Regions from separate parts of the Microbacterium oxydans genome, predicted to be linked through region 1. Evidence: predicted binding sites of a transcription regulator. Region 1 holds the regulator's gene; the other holds the start of a gene.
What was found. The regulator LexA, encoded in region 1, represses DNA repair genes until DNA is damaged. The targets are predictions, from matches to a motif close to TCGAACANNTGTTCGA.

Region 1 (7,797 bases):
CCCGTACGTCGTCCAGGTGAGCGCGGGCTCGGGGAACGGAGGGATGACGTCGAGTTCCCACGACTGCGCGGCATAGGAGTGCACGAAGTAGAAGCGCTCGTGCTCGATGCCCCGGAAGAGGACGCTGTTCGCCCCCGGCTCGACCGTGTTCCAGCCCATGTGCGGCAGTACCGGGGCATTCAGCTCGGTGACCGCTCCCGGCCACTCGCCGAGGCCCGCGGTGTCATGACCGCGCTCGACGCCGTGTTCGAACAGCACCTGCATGCCGACGCAGATCCCGAGCACCGGACGGCCACCGGCCAGCCGACGGTCGATGATCTCGTCTCCGCCGTGCGCGAGCAGTGCATCGCGGACCGCCTGGAACGCGCCGACGCCGGGGACCAGGAGGCCATCGGCCTCGAAAGCCTCCTTGCGGTCCCGTGTGAGCACGGCATCCGCTCCGGCGGCGACGAGCGCCTTGACCGCGGAGTGGACGTTGCCCGACTCGTAGTCGAAGACCGCGACGCGGGGACTGCTGCTCACAGCGCACCCTTGGTCGACGGGATGCCGTCGACGAGGGGGTCGAGGGCCTTGGCCTGCCGGAACGCCCGGGCGAACGCCTTGTACTCGGCCTCCGCGATGTGGTGCGGGTCGCGGCCGCCGAGCACGCGGACGTGCACGGTCAGCGCGGCGTTGAAGGTGATGGCCTCGAAGGAGTGGCGCACCAGCGAACCCGTGAAGTGCCCGCCGATGAGGTGGTGCTCGAAGCCCGCCGGCTCCCCGGTGTGCACGAGGTAGGGGCGGCCGGAGATGTCGACGACCGCCTGCGCGAGAGCCTCGTCGAGCGGGACGAGGGCGTCGCCGTAGCGCGAGATGCCGGACTTGTCGCCGAGCGCTTCGAGGATCGCCTGACCCAGCACGATCGACACGTCCTCGACGGTGTGGTGTGCGTCGATGTTCGTGTCGCCCGAGGCACGGACCGTCAGGTCGGTCAGCGAGTGCTTCGCGAACGCGGTGAGCATGTGGTCGAAGAAGGGCACCGAGGTGTCGATGCGGCTCGCACCGGTGCCGTCGAGGTTCAGCTCGAGCTCGACGGTGGACTCCGACGTGCTGCGCACGCGGCTCGCGGTGCGCGGGGTCAGTGCGGGGGTGCTCATGAAGCCGATCCTATCGAGGCCAGTGCGTCCAGGAATGCGGTGGTCTCGGCCTCGGTGCCGGCGCTCACCCTGAGGTGACCGGGGATGCCGACATCGCGCACGAGCACGCCCCGATCGAACAGCTGCTGCCAGGTCGCCTTCGGGTCGGCGACCCCGCCGAACAGCACGAAGTTCGACCACGACTCATGCGGCGTGTAGCCGAGAGCCTCGAGCGTCGCCGTGATCCGATCGCGCTGCTCGATGATCTCCTCGACCATCCCGAGCATCACGTCGGCGTTGCGCAGCGCCGCCACGGCAGCCGCCTGCGTGAGCGCGCTCAGGTGATACGGCAGGCGCACCAGACGCAGCGCGTCGATGAAGGCCGGGTCGGCCGCGAGGTAGCCGACCCTGGCTCCGGCGAAGGCGAACGCCTTGCTCATGGTGCGGGACACCGCGAGGCGGGGGCGGCCCTCGAGCAGGGTCAGAGCAGAGACCGCGTCGTGCGGAGCGAACTCCTGGTAGGCCTCGTCGACGATCACGATGCCGCGAGCAGCCTCGTAGACGGCCTCGATGACGTCGAGGCCGAGCGGCGTGCCCGTCGGATTGTTGGGCGAGCAGAGGATGACCACGTCGGGGTCGGCGGCGCGGACCTGCTCCGCCGCTTCCTCCGGGGTGATCGTGTAGTCGGGCTGCCGGGTGCCCGCGATCCAGCGGGCACCGGTCCCCTGCGCGATCAGCGGGTACATCGAGTACGTGGGCGCGAAGCCGAAGGCGGTTCGGCCGGGACCCCCGAAGGCCTGCAGGATGTGCTGGAGGACCTCGTTGGAGCCGTTGCCCGCCCAGATCTGCTCGGCGGAGACGCCGTGGCCCAGGTAGTCGGCGAACGCCTCGCGCAGCGCGGTGAACTCCCGGTCCGGGTAGCGGTTGACCTCGTGGATCGCGACGGCGATGTCGTCGAGGATGTCGCTCGCGACGGCATCCGGAATCGGATGCGTGTTCTCGTTCACGTTGAGCGCGATCGGGAGCGGCGCCTGCGGTGCTCCGTACGGAGTCAGTCCACGAAGATCGTCACGCAACGGCAGATCATTGAGGGAGAGGGTCACCCTTCCCATGTTAAGCCGCTCGTCGAGCGGATGACGCAAAGTTGCCGCGGGCGGCTCAGTTCCCGTACTGAGCCGGGATCGCGAGCTCCTGACCGATCTGGAGACCGCCGCCGCGCAGCAGGTTCATCCGGCTGATGTCGCCGATGACGTCGCGCGGGTCGGCGTCGGGAGCGACCGAGGTCGCGATCGACCACAGCGTGTCCCCCGGCATGACCGTCACGGTCTCGATGCTCGCCGCCGGCGCGTCCGACCCGGAGGCGATCGCGCTGCCCCCGCTGAGGGCGGCGAAGGCGATACCAACGGCGAGGGGCACGGAGGCGAACGCCAGCAGCACGGCCCGACCTCGCATCGTCAGCCGGAGACGCGTGGTCGGACGGGCCGACGCCGGGATGACTGCTGCGGTGCTGAAGCTGATGCTGCTCATGTCGTGCTCCTTAGCCTGTCCCGAAGCGGGGAAGCCCCGGGGAAGTTGGCGTAGCGTTCGCATTCGCGTCTCGGCCGGGAGCCGTGAATGCGAAGCTACGTACCGAAGATATCTTCGAGTTCGAATATCTGTCAAGTATTCTTCGAAACCACCTCCGAAAATCGGCCGACACGCTCGAACAGATCTTCCAGATCCGGTCGATTCTCGGATACGGTTTCGATAAGAACACCCCACCACGGGCCTCCGACATTCGAAGAGGGACGTCGGATCACGCACTTAAGGAGCACCATGAGCGAGAACTCTGCCCCCGAGTCGGAGGCACCGCGGACGCGCCGGCGCAAGAGCCTGAGCCCCAAGCAGATGGCGATCCTCGAGGTCATCCAGAGCTCGATCGCGAACCACGGCTACCCGCCGAGCATGCGCGAGATTGGCGATGCCGTCGGCCTCAAGTCGCTCTCCAGCGTGACCCACCAGCTCGGCCAGCTCGAGCTCAGCGGCTACCTGCGGCGCGACCCCGGCAAGACCAGGGCGATGGAAGTGCTCATCGACCTGCCCGGCACCAGCACAGAGAACCCCGCTGACGTCGCGACCCCGGTCGGCGACGCCGCGCTCGTGCCCCTGGTCGGGCGGATCGCGGCCGGAGTGCCGATCACCGCGGATCAGCAGGTCGAGGAGATCTTCCCCCTCCCGCGGCAGCTCGTGGGCAAGGGCGACCTGTTCATGCTCAAGGTCTCCGGCGAGTCGATGATCGACGCCGCCATCTGCGACGGGGACTGGGTCGTCGTCCGCTCGCAGAGCAACGCCGAGAACGGTGAGATCGTCGCCGCGATGCTCGACGGCGAGGCCACGGTCAAGGTGCTGCGTCGCCGCGACGGGCACACCTGGCTCCTCCCCCGCAACTCGGCCTTCGAGCCCATCCTCGGCGATGAGGCCGTGGTGCTCGGCAAGATCGTGGCGGTGCTCCGCGCGGTCTGACCCGTCAGGAACGACGAAGGCCCTCCCGGAGCTCCGGGAGGGCCTTCGTCGTCCCGGGCACGAGTGTGACGCCGCGTGCCGTCGGCCCATAGGCTCGAAGCATGTCGTCGTCCCCGTACGGTTCCTGGTCCTCGCCCTTCTCCGCCGCGTCCGTCGCGGCTTCCTCCCCCCGCATCGACGGTGCGCGCTTCGTCGGCGCGGAGATCTGGTGGGGCGAGTCGGTCCCGGCCGAGAAGGGGCGCGTGACCGTGCGGAGCTCCTCCGGCGCCGAGATCCTCCCCGCCCCCTGGAGTGCGCGCTCCCGGGTGCACGAGTACGGCGGCGGCGCCTGGACGGCCGATGCCGACGGCACGCTGTACTTCGTCGACGCGGGCGACCAGCGCGTGCATCGCCTGGCCTCCGGCGACGTTCCCGTGCCCCTCACACCGCCCGGGCCCTCTCACGGTGGTCTGCGCGTGCAGGACGGCCGTCTGCTGGCGGTGCGCGAAGACCTGTCGACGACCCCGCACACGCGCGCGATCGTCGAGATCCCGATCGACGGCTCCGCCTCCGAAGACCCGACGGCTGTGCGAGTGATCGCGCAGGGAGACGGGTTCTTCGCCCACCCCGCACTCTCCCCCGACGGGACCCGCGCCGCCTGGGTGGCGTGGGAGCGCGGACGGATGCCGTGGGAAGACGCCCGCGTGCAGATCGCCGAGGTCGATGGCGGGCACCCGCACACGGTCCCGTCGCGGACGGCGCTGCAGCCCGAGTGGACGAGCGACACGGAGCTGCTCTTCGCCGACGCACCCTACGACCGCTGGGAGCTGTACCGCGTGACGGTCGACGGCGTCGAGCCCTCCGGCGCTCCGCAGCCGCTCGCCCCCGCCGACGCGCCGGCGGACGCCGACACCGGCTACGGCCTCTGGGTGCTCGGCAACCGCTGGTTCCGTCCCCTCGACGACGGACGCATCGTCGCCGTCCGCACGAACGGCCGCGACGAGGTCGTGGTCCTCGACGACAACGGCGGCACGGCGCTGGTCGACCTCCCCGCCGATGGACACGTGAGCGTGGACGATGTGGACGGGACGCGCGTGCTCCTCTCCGGGAACGGCTCCCGCGTCGCACCGGGACTCTGGTGCGTCGACACCGACTCCGGAGAGGTCTTCGCGGTGCGCGGCGGCGAGCCCGTCGGTCCGCAGTGGATGCCCCCTGCCCTGTCGATCGAGGTCGACGGTCCGCACGGTGCCGTGCACGCCTTCGCATATCCCCCGGCCCATCCGGAGGCGACGGCGCCCGAAGACGAGCTCCCGCCCTACGTCGTGCTCGTGCACGGGGGGCCGACGGCCCACGTCACGGGCGCGACCTCTGCGGCGGTCGCCTTCTACACGAGCCGCGGCATCGGCGTGCTCGACGTGAACTACGGCGGGTCGACCGGATACGGCCGCGCCTACCGTGAGCGCCTGGACGGGCAGTGGGGCGTCGTCGACGTCGACGACGTGATCGCCGCCGCCCGCGGCCTCGCCGACGCCGGGCTCGCGGATCCCGCCCGCATCGCGATCCGCGGCGGATCGGCCGGCGGATGGACCGTGCTGTCCGCGCTGGTCCGCGGAGGGACCTTCGCCGCCGGGATCAGTCGCTACGGCGTCGCCGACCTGCGGATGCTGGCCGCCGAGACGCACGACTTCGAGGCGTCCTACCTCGACGGCCTGGTCGGACCGCTCCCCGAGTACGAGCACGTGTACATCGAGCGCTCACCGCTGACGCATGCCGATCGCATCGACGTCCCCGTGCTGCTGCTGCAAGGCGGCGAGGACCGGGTGGTGCCGCCGTCGCAGTCCGAGGCGATCCGCGATGCACTCGCGGCGCGCGGCATCGATCACGAGTACGTGCTGTATCCGACGGAGGGACACGGATTCCGCAGCGCCGAGTCGATCGTCGATGCGCTGGAGCGCGAGCTGACGTTCCTCGGTCGCGCGTTCGGCTTCGAACCGCGGCTGTGACGACCGGGACTACTCCCCCACGCGGTTGCGCAGACGCATGGCGCGGTCGGCCTCGCGGGTGTCCTGACGCTCGCGCAGGGTCTGCCGCTTGTCGTACTCGCGCTTGCCCTTCGCCAGAGCGATCTCGACCTTGGCGCGACCATCGGAGAAGTACAGCTTCAGCGGGATGAGCGTGTATCCGCCCGCCGACACGGCGTGCGCGATCTTGGCGATCTCCTCGCGGTGCAGCAGCAGCTTGCGGATGCGCTTGGCCGAGTGGTTCGTCCAGTGCCCCTGCGAGTACTCCGGGATGTGCACCGAGTCGAGGAAGACCTCGTTGCCCTTGACGAAGGCGTATCCGTCGCTGAGGTTGGCGCGCCCCTGGCGCAGTGACTTGACCTCGGTGCCGGTGAGCACCATCCCCGCTTCGTACGACTTCTCGATCGTGTAGTCGTGACGTGCGCGACGATTGGTCGCGACGACCTTCTCTCCGCGTTCCCTGGGCATGATGCTCTCCTGTTGCCGTGATGAGCTCGATCGATCGTTCCGACCGAGCAGCCTTTCAGGCTATCAGGTACGGAGCCAGCGTCGGATCGCGAAGCCGGCGGAGAGCGCGGCGAGCACGATGCCGATGCCGATCAGGACCGGCACCACCAGGGCGGCGTCCTGCATCGTCACCCAGGTCGTGATGAACGGCACCCGTCCTCGCAGGTACCCGTTCACGCCGAAGTGCACGCCCGCGACGACCGCGGCGCTGGCGAACGCCGACCCGAGGAACGCGGCGAACACGCCCTCGAGGACGAAGGGGGTCTGGATGAAGCGGTTCGAGGCGCCGACCAGGCGCATGATGCCGATCTCCTTGCGGCGCGCGTATGCCGACAATCGGATGGTCGTGCCGATGAGCAGGGTCGCGGCGATGAGCATCAGGACGGCGATGCCGACCGCGATGTAGGTCGCGACCGTCAGAGCGGAGAAGAGAGGTTCGAGGTATTGCAGCTGGTCCTTGACCTGCTCGACGCCGGCCTGGCCGCTGAACGCCTCGGCGAGCACCTGCGACTGACCGGGGTCCTTCATCGTGACGAAGAAGACCTCGAACGCCTGGTCGGGCGTGAGCACGCTCGCCTGGTCCTCACCGAGCTGTTCGACGAGCTTGGCGTAGGTCTCCTCCTTGGTGTCGAACGTGATCGAGCTGATGAGAGGCGCCAGGGCGTCCCCCTCCAGCTGAGCGCGGACGGCGGCGACCTGCTCCTCGCTCGCCGCGCCGTCGACACAGGTGTCGGATTCCGAGACGGCCGAGCACATGTACACCGCCACCTGGGCACGCTCGGCCCAGTAGCCGCGCATGACGCCGATCTGGCCCTGCATCAGGATCGCCGCACCCACGAAGGTCAGCGACACGAAAGTGACCAGCACGACGGAGATGACCATCGAGATGTTGCGCCGAAGCCCACCCAGGGCCTCGGTCAGGATGAGACCGATTCTCATGAGGTCGGGCCCACTTCCTCGTCGTCTTCGTCGGACAGTCCGAGGCGGTCCGCGACGCCGAGCTCCGCGACGTCGACCGTCGGCAGGGTGATCGGGTGCGTGCGCGGCCGGACGACGGCGGGGGGTTCGACCACGGCGGGCGGCTCCACGATGTTCGCCGGGTCGTCGACGTCCCGCGGCTGCTCCGGGGGCTCCACGGTGCGCGGGGGCTCCACGGTGCGCGGCGCCGGGGCATCCTCGCCCGTGGCGGCGACGGGCTCGGCAGCGGGCGCGGCGGCCTTGCGCTGCGTGCTGAGCTCTTCGGCGAGGGCGGCACGGACCACGGAGAGATCCGCGGTCTGCCGCTGCACCTCCTGCACCGCGGTGAGGGCCGCGGCGGCCGCAGCTCCCCGCACCTCCTCGGGCACCAGGCGCGGGATGTTCGAGGTGTCGCCGTATCCGCCGTGCACCTCGTCGCGCACCATCTCCCCGTCGCGCAGCTCGATCACGCGGCGCTGCATCTGGTCGACGAAGCCGGCTTCGTGCGTGGCCATCAGGACGGTGGTGCCGCCCGCGTTGATGCGGGCGAGGAGCTGCATGATGTCGACGGACGTGGCCGGGTCGAGGTTTCCGGTCGGCTCGTCGGCGAGCAGCACCTGCGGACGGTTCACGAGCGCGCGGGCGATCGCGACGCGCTGCTGCTCACCACCGGAGAGCTCGTGCGGCATCCGCTTCTGCTTCCCGTCGAGCCCGAC
Region 2 (7,797 bases), 770 kb from region 1:
CGCAGGGCGGCGCAGACGGATGCGATGTTCCTCGGCGACATGCTCGTCGAGGCCGCCAACTGGCGCGCCGGGGGAGTGCGCCCGCGACATGAGGTGCTCACGTCCGCGGAGCATCGACGCTACCTCGCCGGATGGAAGCGGATGGCCGACGACGGACTCGTGGCCACGGGTGACGGCGACATCCCGGTCGGCGCCGCCTGGTACCGGGTGCTCCCGCAGAACGAGCCGGGATTCGGCTTCGTCGGAGTAGCCGTTCCGGAGTTGATCATCGGCGTCCATCCCCTCTGGCGGGCGCGTGGCGTCGGCCGCTCGCTCCTGCGCGGTGTCGTGCAGCTCGCCGGCGCCCAGGGGCATGCCCGCATCAGCCTCAGCGTCGAACGGGACAACTTCGCCCGCAACCTGTATCGCGCAGAGGGATTCGCCGTCGTGGGGGAGGGGCCGACCCGCCACACGATGGTGCGCGGCACGACGTAGCGCCCGGTCCCGGATCCGTGGAAAGCCGCGTCATTACGCGGAGATGTCGGGTGTTGGTCGTAACGTGAGAGCATGGCCAGGAGTTCCACGAAGACTGAGCGCGCGTCGACCAGCGCACCGTCGCGCCCCAAGCGGCAGACGGCTCCCAAGGCCCAGCCCGCGCCGAAGAAGTACATAGACGAAGCGGACAAGCCCCCGGTGATCGCTCGGGCGTGGGTCGGACTGGCGCACGGCGTCGGCGGACTCTTCCGCGCGTTCGGGCCGGAGACCCTCGAGAAGGACGACCGTCGCGACGGCTTCCCCTTCCTGCTGGTGATCCTGGCCGTGCTCGGCGCCGTCAACGAGTGGTTCTTCATCGGCAACGAGGTCGCCACGAACATCAGTGCGTACTCCGTGGGTCTCTTCGTCGGACGCGTGGCCTTCATCATGCCCGTGCTTCTCCTCCTGCTTGCCGGCTGGCTGTTCCGGCACCCGTCGTCCGTCCATGACAACGGGCGCATCGGGATCGGCTTCGGCATGTTCGTCCTCGCGCTCGCGGGGATGTTCCATGTCGCCGGCCCGCGCCCGCATCCGAACCAAGGAATGCCCGCACTCAGCGAGTCAGGCGGTCTGCTCGGCTGGCTCGTCGGCCAGCCCCTGACGTATCTCACCGACATCCCCGCCTACATCGTGCTGTCGCTCCTCGCTGTGCTCAGCATCCTGATCCTCACCAAGACGCCGCCGAACCGCATCGGTTCCCGTCTCGGTGATCTGTACGCCTGGATGTTCGACGCCGAGCGCCCGGAGAAGCCGGTCAAGGACGCCGCAGCGATCGACGACGCCGACAAGGTCGACGACCCCGACGTGCTGCCCTGGTGGCGTCGTAACAAGACCGGCCGTGAAGAGGATCCCGACGAGGGCACCCTCGGGTCCGACGACATCACGGCTCTCCTCACGACTTCCGACCCCACGCCTGCCTACGACCAGGCGGTCGTGGTCGAGAATCCCTACGACGCTGCCACCGAGGTGCTGTCCGAGGTCCGTTCGGTCGCCGACTCGCTCGCGGAGCAGCAGACGACGGCTCTCCTGGACGACTCCTCCGACACCGGAGAAGCGCCCGAGCTTCCGGGCCTCGACGGCTTCGGCACGGAGGGCCCGGGCGACCGGGGTCCGCAGGCACCCGTGGCCCCGTACATCCTGCCCTCGCCCGGCCTGCTGGTCGAGGGACCGCCGCCGGTCATGCGGTCCGAGGCCACGGACAAGGTCATCGAGCAGATCACCAGCGTCCTCTCGCAGTTCAAGGTCGATGCCAAGGTCACCGGTTTCTCGCGCGGCCCGACGGTCACGCAGTACGAGGTCGAGGTCGGCCACGGCGTCAAGGTCGAGAAGATCCTGCAGCTGAGCAACAACTTCGCCTATGCCGTCGCGTCGAACGACGTCCGCATCCTCTCGCCGATCCCGGGCAAGAGCGCGATCGGCATCGAGATCCCGAACGCCGACAAGGAGATGGTCGCTCTCGGCGATGTCCTCCGGTCGCCCGCGGCGCAGAAGAGCACGCATCCGATGACGATCGGCGTCGGCAAGGACGTCGGCGGCAACATCGTCATCGCGAACCTCGCCAAGATGCCTCACCTCCTCGTGGCAGGTTCCACCGGTTCCGGTAAGTCGAGCTTCGTGAACTCCATGATCACGAGCCTGCTGATGCGAGCCCGTCCCGCCGACGTGCGCATGGTCCTGATCGACCCCAAGCGCGTGGAGCTCACCAGCTACGCCGGCGTTCCGCACCTGATCACGCCCATCATCACGAACCCGAAGAAGGCCGCCGAGGCGCTGCAGTGGGTCGTGAAGGAGATGGACATGCGGTACGACGACCTCGCGTCGTTCGGGTTCCGCCACATCGACGACTTCAACCGTGCCGTCCGTGCCGGCGAGGTCGAGCTGCCCGTCGGCAGTGAGCGCGTGCTCAAGCCGTACCCGTACCTCCTGGTCGTGGTCGACGAGCTCGCCGACCTCATGATGGTCGCTCCTCGTGACGTCGAGGACTCGATCGTCCGCATCACCCAGCTCGCGCGAGCGTCCGGCATCCACCTGGTGCTCGCGACGCAGCGCCCGAGTGTCGACGTCGTCACCGGTCTGATCAAGGCCAACGTGCCGTCGCGCCTCGCCTTCGCCGTGACCAGCGTCACCGACAGCCGGGTCATCCTCGACAGCCCGGGCGCCGACAAGCTCATCGGGCAGGGTGACGCCCTCTTCTCGCCGATGGGGTCGTCGAAGCCGTTCCGTCTGCAGGGCGCGTGGGTCGACGAGAAGGAGATCGACGCGGTCGTCAAGCACGTCACCCGACAGGCGCGGCCGGACTACCGTCCCGACGTGCAGGAGGCGATGGAGCCGACCAAGAAGAAGGAGGTCGACGAGGACATCGGCGACGACCTCGAGCTTCTGCTCGCGGCCGCCGAGCTCATCGTCTCGTCTCAGTTCGGGTCGACCTCCATGCTGCAGCGCAAGCTCCGCGTCGGTTTCGCGAAGGCCGGCCGCCTCATGGATCTGCTGGAATCCCGCGAGATCGTCGGGCCGTCCGAGGGATCCAAGGCTCGTGACGTGCTCGCGACGGCGGAGCAGCTCCCGCAGGTGATGGCGAAGCTGCGTGGCGAGGATGCGCCCGCCGCATCGGCCGCTCCGGCGCCGGCAGCACCTCCGATGCCTCCGCTTCCGACGCATGACCCGATCGCAGCCCAGTACGAGGGCCTGCCCGAAGTGGAGGCCGAGGGCGATGAAGACGCCTGGGGCCTGACGGGGCGCGACTGATGGCGATCCCTCGGCAGCTGCCCAACGCGATCACCGTCGCGCGCATCCCGCTCGCGGTCATCTTCTTCGTCCTGCTGCTGCTCGGTGGGACGTACGGTCTTCCCGAGCCCGGTCTCCGCTGGGCAGCGGCGATCATCTTCATCGTCGGGATCTCCACCGACTGGGTCGACGGCTACCTCGCGCGCAAGTACGACATCGTCAGCGACTTCGGCAAGCTCTGGGACCCGATCGCCGACAAGCTGCTCACCGGAGCGGGCTTCGTCGGACTCGCCATCCTCGGCGAGGTGAACTGGTGGATCGTCGCGATCATCCTGGTGCGGGAGTGGGGGATCACGATCCACCGCCTCATGGTGGCCAGTGAGCACGTCGTCGCGGCGGCCTGGATGGGCAAGATCAAGACGGCGTTCCAGGGCGTGGCCCTGGGATGGGCGCTGCTCCCGCTGCACTACCTCATCGGCCTCGACGCGTGGACCCTGATCACGTTCGTCCTGATGCTCATCGTGCTGGTGCTGACGGTGGCGAGCGGGATCGACTACATCGTCGCCCAGGTGCGCGGTTCGCGGCAGAAGTCGTGAGCGAGCGGGCCTCCGCCGCGGTGCTGTCGGCTCTGGCCCGGCGTGGCTGGACGCTCGGGGTCGCGGAGTCTCTCACGGGCGGGGCGCTGTGCGCGGAGATCGTCTCCGTCCCCGGGGCTTCCGCCGTGCTCCTCGGTGGAGTCACGGCTTACGCGACACCGGTCAAGAACACGGTCCTCGGCGTCGATGCCGACCTCCTCGCAGCGCATGGTCCTGTGCACCCGCAGGTCGCGCTGGAGATGGCCGACGGAGTGCGTCGCGTGGTGAGCGTCGACGGACGGGCGGCCGATGTCGGCGTGTCGACCACGGGCATCGCCGGGCCGGACTCGCCCGACGGGCAGCCGGTCGGCACGGTGCACATCGGCGTCGTGACGCCCATGGCGGCGCGGACGATCGAGTTCCACCTGCAGGGCGACCGCGCGGCGATCCGCGAGCAGACCGTCGTCGTGGCGCTGGAAGCGCTCCTCGCCACGATCGCGGAATAGCGACGGCCCCATGCCGGTTACTACCTACGTGCTCACATTCAAACCACAGAGTGCAGGGGTAGATTCTGTGCAGGCCAGCGGTACTAGACTGGCTGTCTCATCGGGGGACACCTCGATCGAAAACACGGGGAGGAGGTTCCGATGATTCTTGTACGACAGGAAATCGGCGATGTGCTGAGGGACTTCCGCCTGCAGAAGGGGCGTACGCTCCGGCAGGTCGCGAGCAAGGCGTCCGTCGCACTCGGCTACCTCAGCGAGGTCGAGCGCGGGCAGAAGGAAGCGTCGAGCGAGATCCTCGCCTCCGTCGCCGACGCACTCGACGTTCCCATCTCGACGATCATGCGCGAGGTCGGAGATCGCATCTCCGTGCTCGAGGGCATCCAGGTCTTCCCCGACGTCGTCCCCGACGACCTCGTGGCGTCGATCGAGCCCCAGCTCTCGCTGCACTGATCCGCGGTCACCGAAGCGATGCGTCGTAGCGAGTTCCTTCGCGCCGTCGATGACGAGTTCCAGACGCGGGCGACGTCGCTGGTCCATGATCTGAGTTTGACCGCGCTCCGCGGTCGTACGGCGGTCGAGGCTCTTGCCGACGGCACGCCGCCCCGCGAGATCTGGTTGGCGCTGTGCGCCGAGATGGACGTGCCCGAGAGCCGGCGCTACGGCGTCGGCCGACAGGAACCCCGCGGTCGTTGACCGTCCCCGGGTGATGTCCGGTGCGTACGGCAACCGCCGATCGAATCTCGGCGTGTCGTCGAAGATGTGTTCGAAACGGGCGTAGTCTTCTGCACAAGTGGTTCAGGGATTCTGTTCTGCACGGTACGTGAGTTCGCCGAGACGATGTCGGTGGCCCCTCCTACGGTGGAAAACAAGCCGAAGAGCCATTACGCCTTGTCGGAGAGTTTCTCCCAACCGGGAGAGCCGCGACAGCCTACAGGCGGCACCACGCGCGCAGAAGGAGCACATCATGCCATCACCCGCCGACCGCGAGAAGTCCCTCGAGACCGCCCTCGCCCAGATCGACCGCCAGTTCGGAAAGGGCTCGGTCATGCGGCTGGGCAGCGATGAGCGCGCCCCCGTGGCCGTCATCCCCACCGGCTCCATCGCCCTCGACGTCGCCCTCGGCGTCGGCGGACTCCCGCGTGGCCGCATCGTCGAGATCTACGGACCGGAGTCCTCGGGTAAGACGACGCTCACCCTGCATGCGATCGCGAACGCCCAGCGTGCCGGAGGCATCGCCGCGTTCATCGATGCCGAGCATGCGCTCGATCCCGACTACGCCGCCAAGCTCGGCGTCGACATCGATGCGCTCCTCGTCTCGCAGCCCGACACGGGTGAGCAGGCGCTCGAGATCGCCGACATGCTCGTGCGCTCCGGGGCGATCGACCTCATCGTCATCGACTCCGTCGCGGCACTCGTGCCGCGCGCCGAGATCGAGGGTGAGATGGGTGACTCGCACGTGGGTCTGCAGGCTCGCCTCATGTCGCAGGCGCTGCGAAAGCTCACCGGTGGTCTGAACCAGACGAACACCACCATGATCTTCATCAACCAGCTCCGCGAGAAGATCGGCGTCTTCTTCGGCTCGCCGGAGACCACCGCCGGTGGTAAGGCGCTCAAGTTCTACGCCTCGGTCCGCATGGACATCCGCCGCATCGAGACGCTCAAGGACGGCACCGACGCTGTCGGTAACCGCACCAGGGTCAAGGTCGTCAAGAACAAGATGGCCCCGCCCTTCAAGCAGGCCGAGTTCGACATCCTCTACGGTGTCGGGATCTCCCGAGAGGGCAGCCTGATCGACTTCGGCGTCGAGCACGCGATCGTGAAGAAGTCGGGCTCGTGGTACACCTACGACGGCGACCAGCTGGGTCAGGGTAAGGAGAACGCCCGGACGTTCCTGCTCAACAACCCCGACATCGCCCTGGCGATCGAGACGCAGATCAAGCAGAAGCTCGGTATCGGTGCACAGGTCGCCGCACCTGCGGCGGCAGACGAGCTCGCTGAGCGTCGTCCGGCCTGATGAACGACACCCGTGGGGGCGATCCCGACCGGATCGCCCCCATCATCCCCCTCTTCGGCGGTGCCTCGAAGAAGACGACTCCGACGCCCGAGAGCACGGAAGTCGGGGCCGACGACGCCACGGAAGTCGTGCCGCGGCGGACCGGCGATGCCGGTCTGTGGCGTTCGACCTGGGACGCCCCGCCGGTGGGATCCGCGGCGAGCGAACCGGGCGATGCGGGAAGCCCGAGCAACCGTCATCCCGCTCGAGGGGCGACCGGTCGCACCGGGGCGAGTTCGTCCGACTCGGCGAAGCCGGCGCCTCGTCTCCGCGCGCTCGACGTCCCCGAGGATGAGGGCACCGCAGACGCCGCGTCGATCGACGAGGCCCGTGCCTCCGCCGAGGAGTCTCTCGTCCGCAAGCTGCGCGCGCGGTCGCTCTCCATCTCCGAAGCCCGGCAGGTGCTGCGAGGATACGAGCTCGACAGAGGCTCGGTAGACGACGTGATCGACGACTTCTGCCGCCGAGGCTACCTCGACGACGTCGCCCTGGCCGGCGTCCTGGTGACCTCCGGCGTGGAGCGCAAGGGGCAGGGGAGAGTCGCCCTGGCTCGTGCTCTCGCTCAGCGCGGCATCCCTCGCGACGTCATCGACGGCGCTCTCGACGAGCTTCCCGACGACGACGACGAGCGCGCGCTGGAGTTCGCCCGCACCAAGGCCCGGTCGCTGAGCCGACTCGACCACGACACCGCTCTCCGACGTCTGGTGGGTCAGCTCGCACGTCGCGGCTACAACGGCGCCGTCGCGATGAAGGCGGCGAAAGCCGCGCTGCGGGAGACGACTTTCGGTGGGTCCACTTCCGGCGTCCGCTTCGTCGATTCGGACTGATCGCCCGACGCCGCTGCGGCTCGGCAACGGCTCGTACAATGGGTTGATCATGACTATTCCGCGCAGTGAACCGACGATCATCAGCGCGTCGTCGGCGGCCGTCGACGACGACGGTCGACAGCGATCGTATGAAGTGCGCACCTTCGGGTGCCAGATGAACGTGCACGATTCGGAGCGGCTCTCCGGATCCCTGGAGAGCGCCGGCTATGTGCGCGCTGCCGAGGGGGCCGAAGCCGACGTCGTGATCATCAACACGTGCGCGGTCCGCGACAACGCCGCCGGAAAGCTCTACGGCACGCTCGGTCACCTCGCGTCCGTGAAGCGACGGAAGGACGGCATGCAGATCGCCGTCGGTGGCTGTCTCGCGCAGATGGACAAGCAGGCGGTGCTCGACAAAGCACCGTGGGTCGACGTCGTTTTCGGTACCCACAACATGGGTTCCTTGCCGGGTCTGCTGGAGCGGGCACGTCACAACGGCGACGCAGAGCTCGAGATCCTCGAGTCGCTCGAGGTCTTCCCGTCCACGCTGCCGACCAAGCGCGACTCCGCGCACAGTGGCTGGGTGTCGATCTCGGTCGGCTGCAACAACACCTGCACCT

Region 2: the regulator LexA is predicted to act here: its motif matches at 5,070-5,085, upstream of recA (recombinase RecA).

What each region holds. Positions count from the first base shown of each region.
Region 1 covers NZ_CP092891.1:2,427,411-2,435,207, forward strand. Annotated here, with positions in the region: gene hisH (imidazole glycerol phosphate synthase subunit HisH) at 1-522, opposite strand, end outside; gene hisB (imidazoleglycerol-phosphate dehydratase HisB) at 519-1,136, opposite strand; gene MME74_RS11690 (histidinol-phosphate transaminase) at 1,133-2,227, opposite strand; gene MME74_RS11695 (LysM peptidoglycan-binding domain-containing protein) at 2,274-2,642, opposite strand; gene lexA (transcriptional repressor LexA) at 2,931-3,617, shown strand; gene MME74_RS11705 (S9 family peptidase) at 3,719-5,599, shown strand; gene smpB (SsrA-binding protein SmpB) at 5,609-6,085, opposite strand; gene ftsX (permease-like cell division protein FtsX) at 6,149-7,063, opposite strand; gene ftsE (cell division ATP-binding protein FtsE) at 7,060-7,797, opposite strand, start outside.
Region 2 covers NZ_CP092891.1:1,657,950-1,665,746, forward strand. Annotated here, with positions in the region: gene MME74_RS07835 (GNAT family N-acetyltransferase) at 1-474, shown strand, start outside; gene MME74_RS07840 (FtsK/SpoIIIE family DNA translocase) at 547-3,258, shown strand; gene pgsA (CDP-diacylglycerol--glycerol-3-phosphate 3-phosphatidyltransferase) at 3,258-3,833, shown strand; gene MME74_RS07850 (CinA family protein) at 3,830-4,318, shown strand; gene MME74_RS07855 (helix-turn-helix domain-containing protein) at 4,460-4,768, shown strand; gene MME74_RS07860 (DUF3046 domain-containing protein) at 4,787-5,011, shown strand; gene recA (recombinase RecA) at 5,283-6,332, shown strand; gene MME74_RS07870 (regulatory protein RecX) at 6,332-7,198, shown strand; gene miaB (tRNA (N6-isopentenyl adenosine(37)-C2)-methylthiotransferase MiaB) at 7,248-7,797, shown strand, end outside.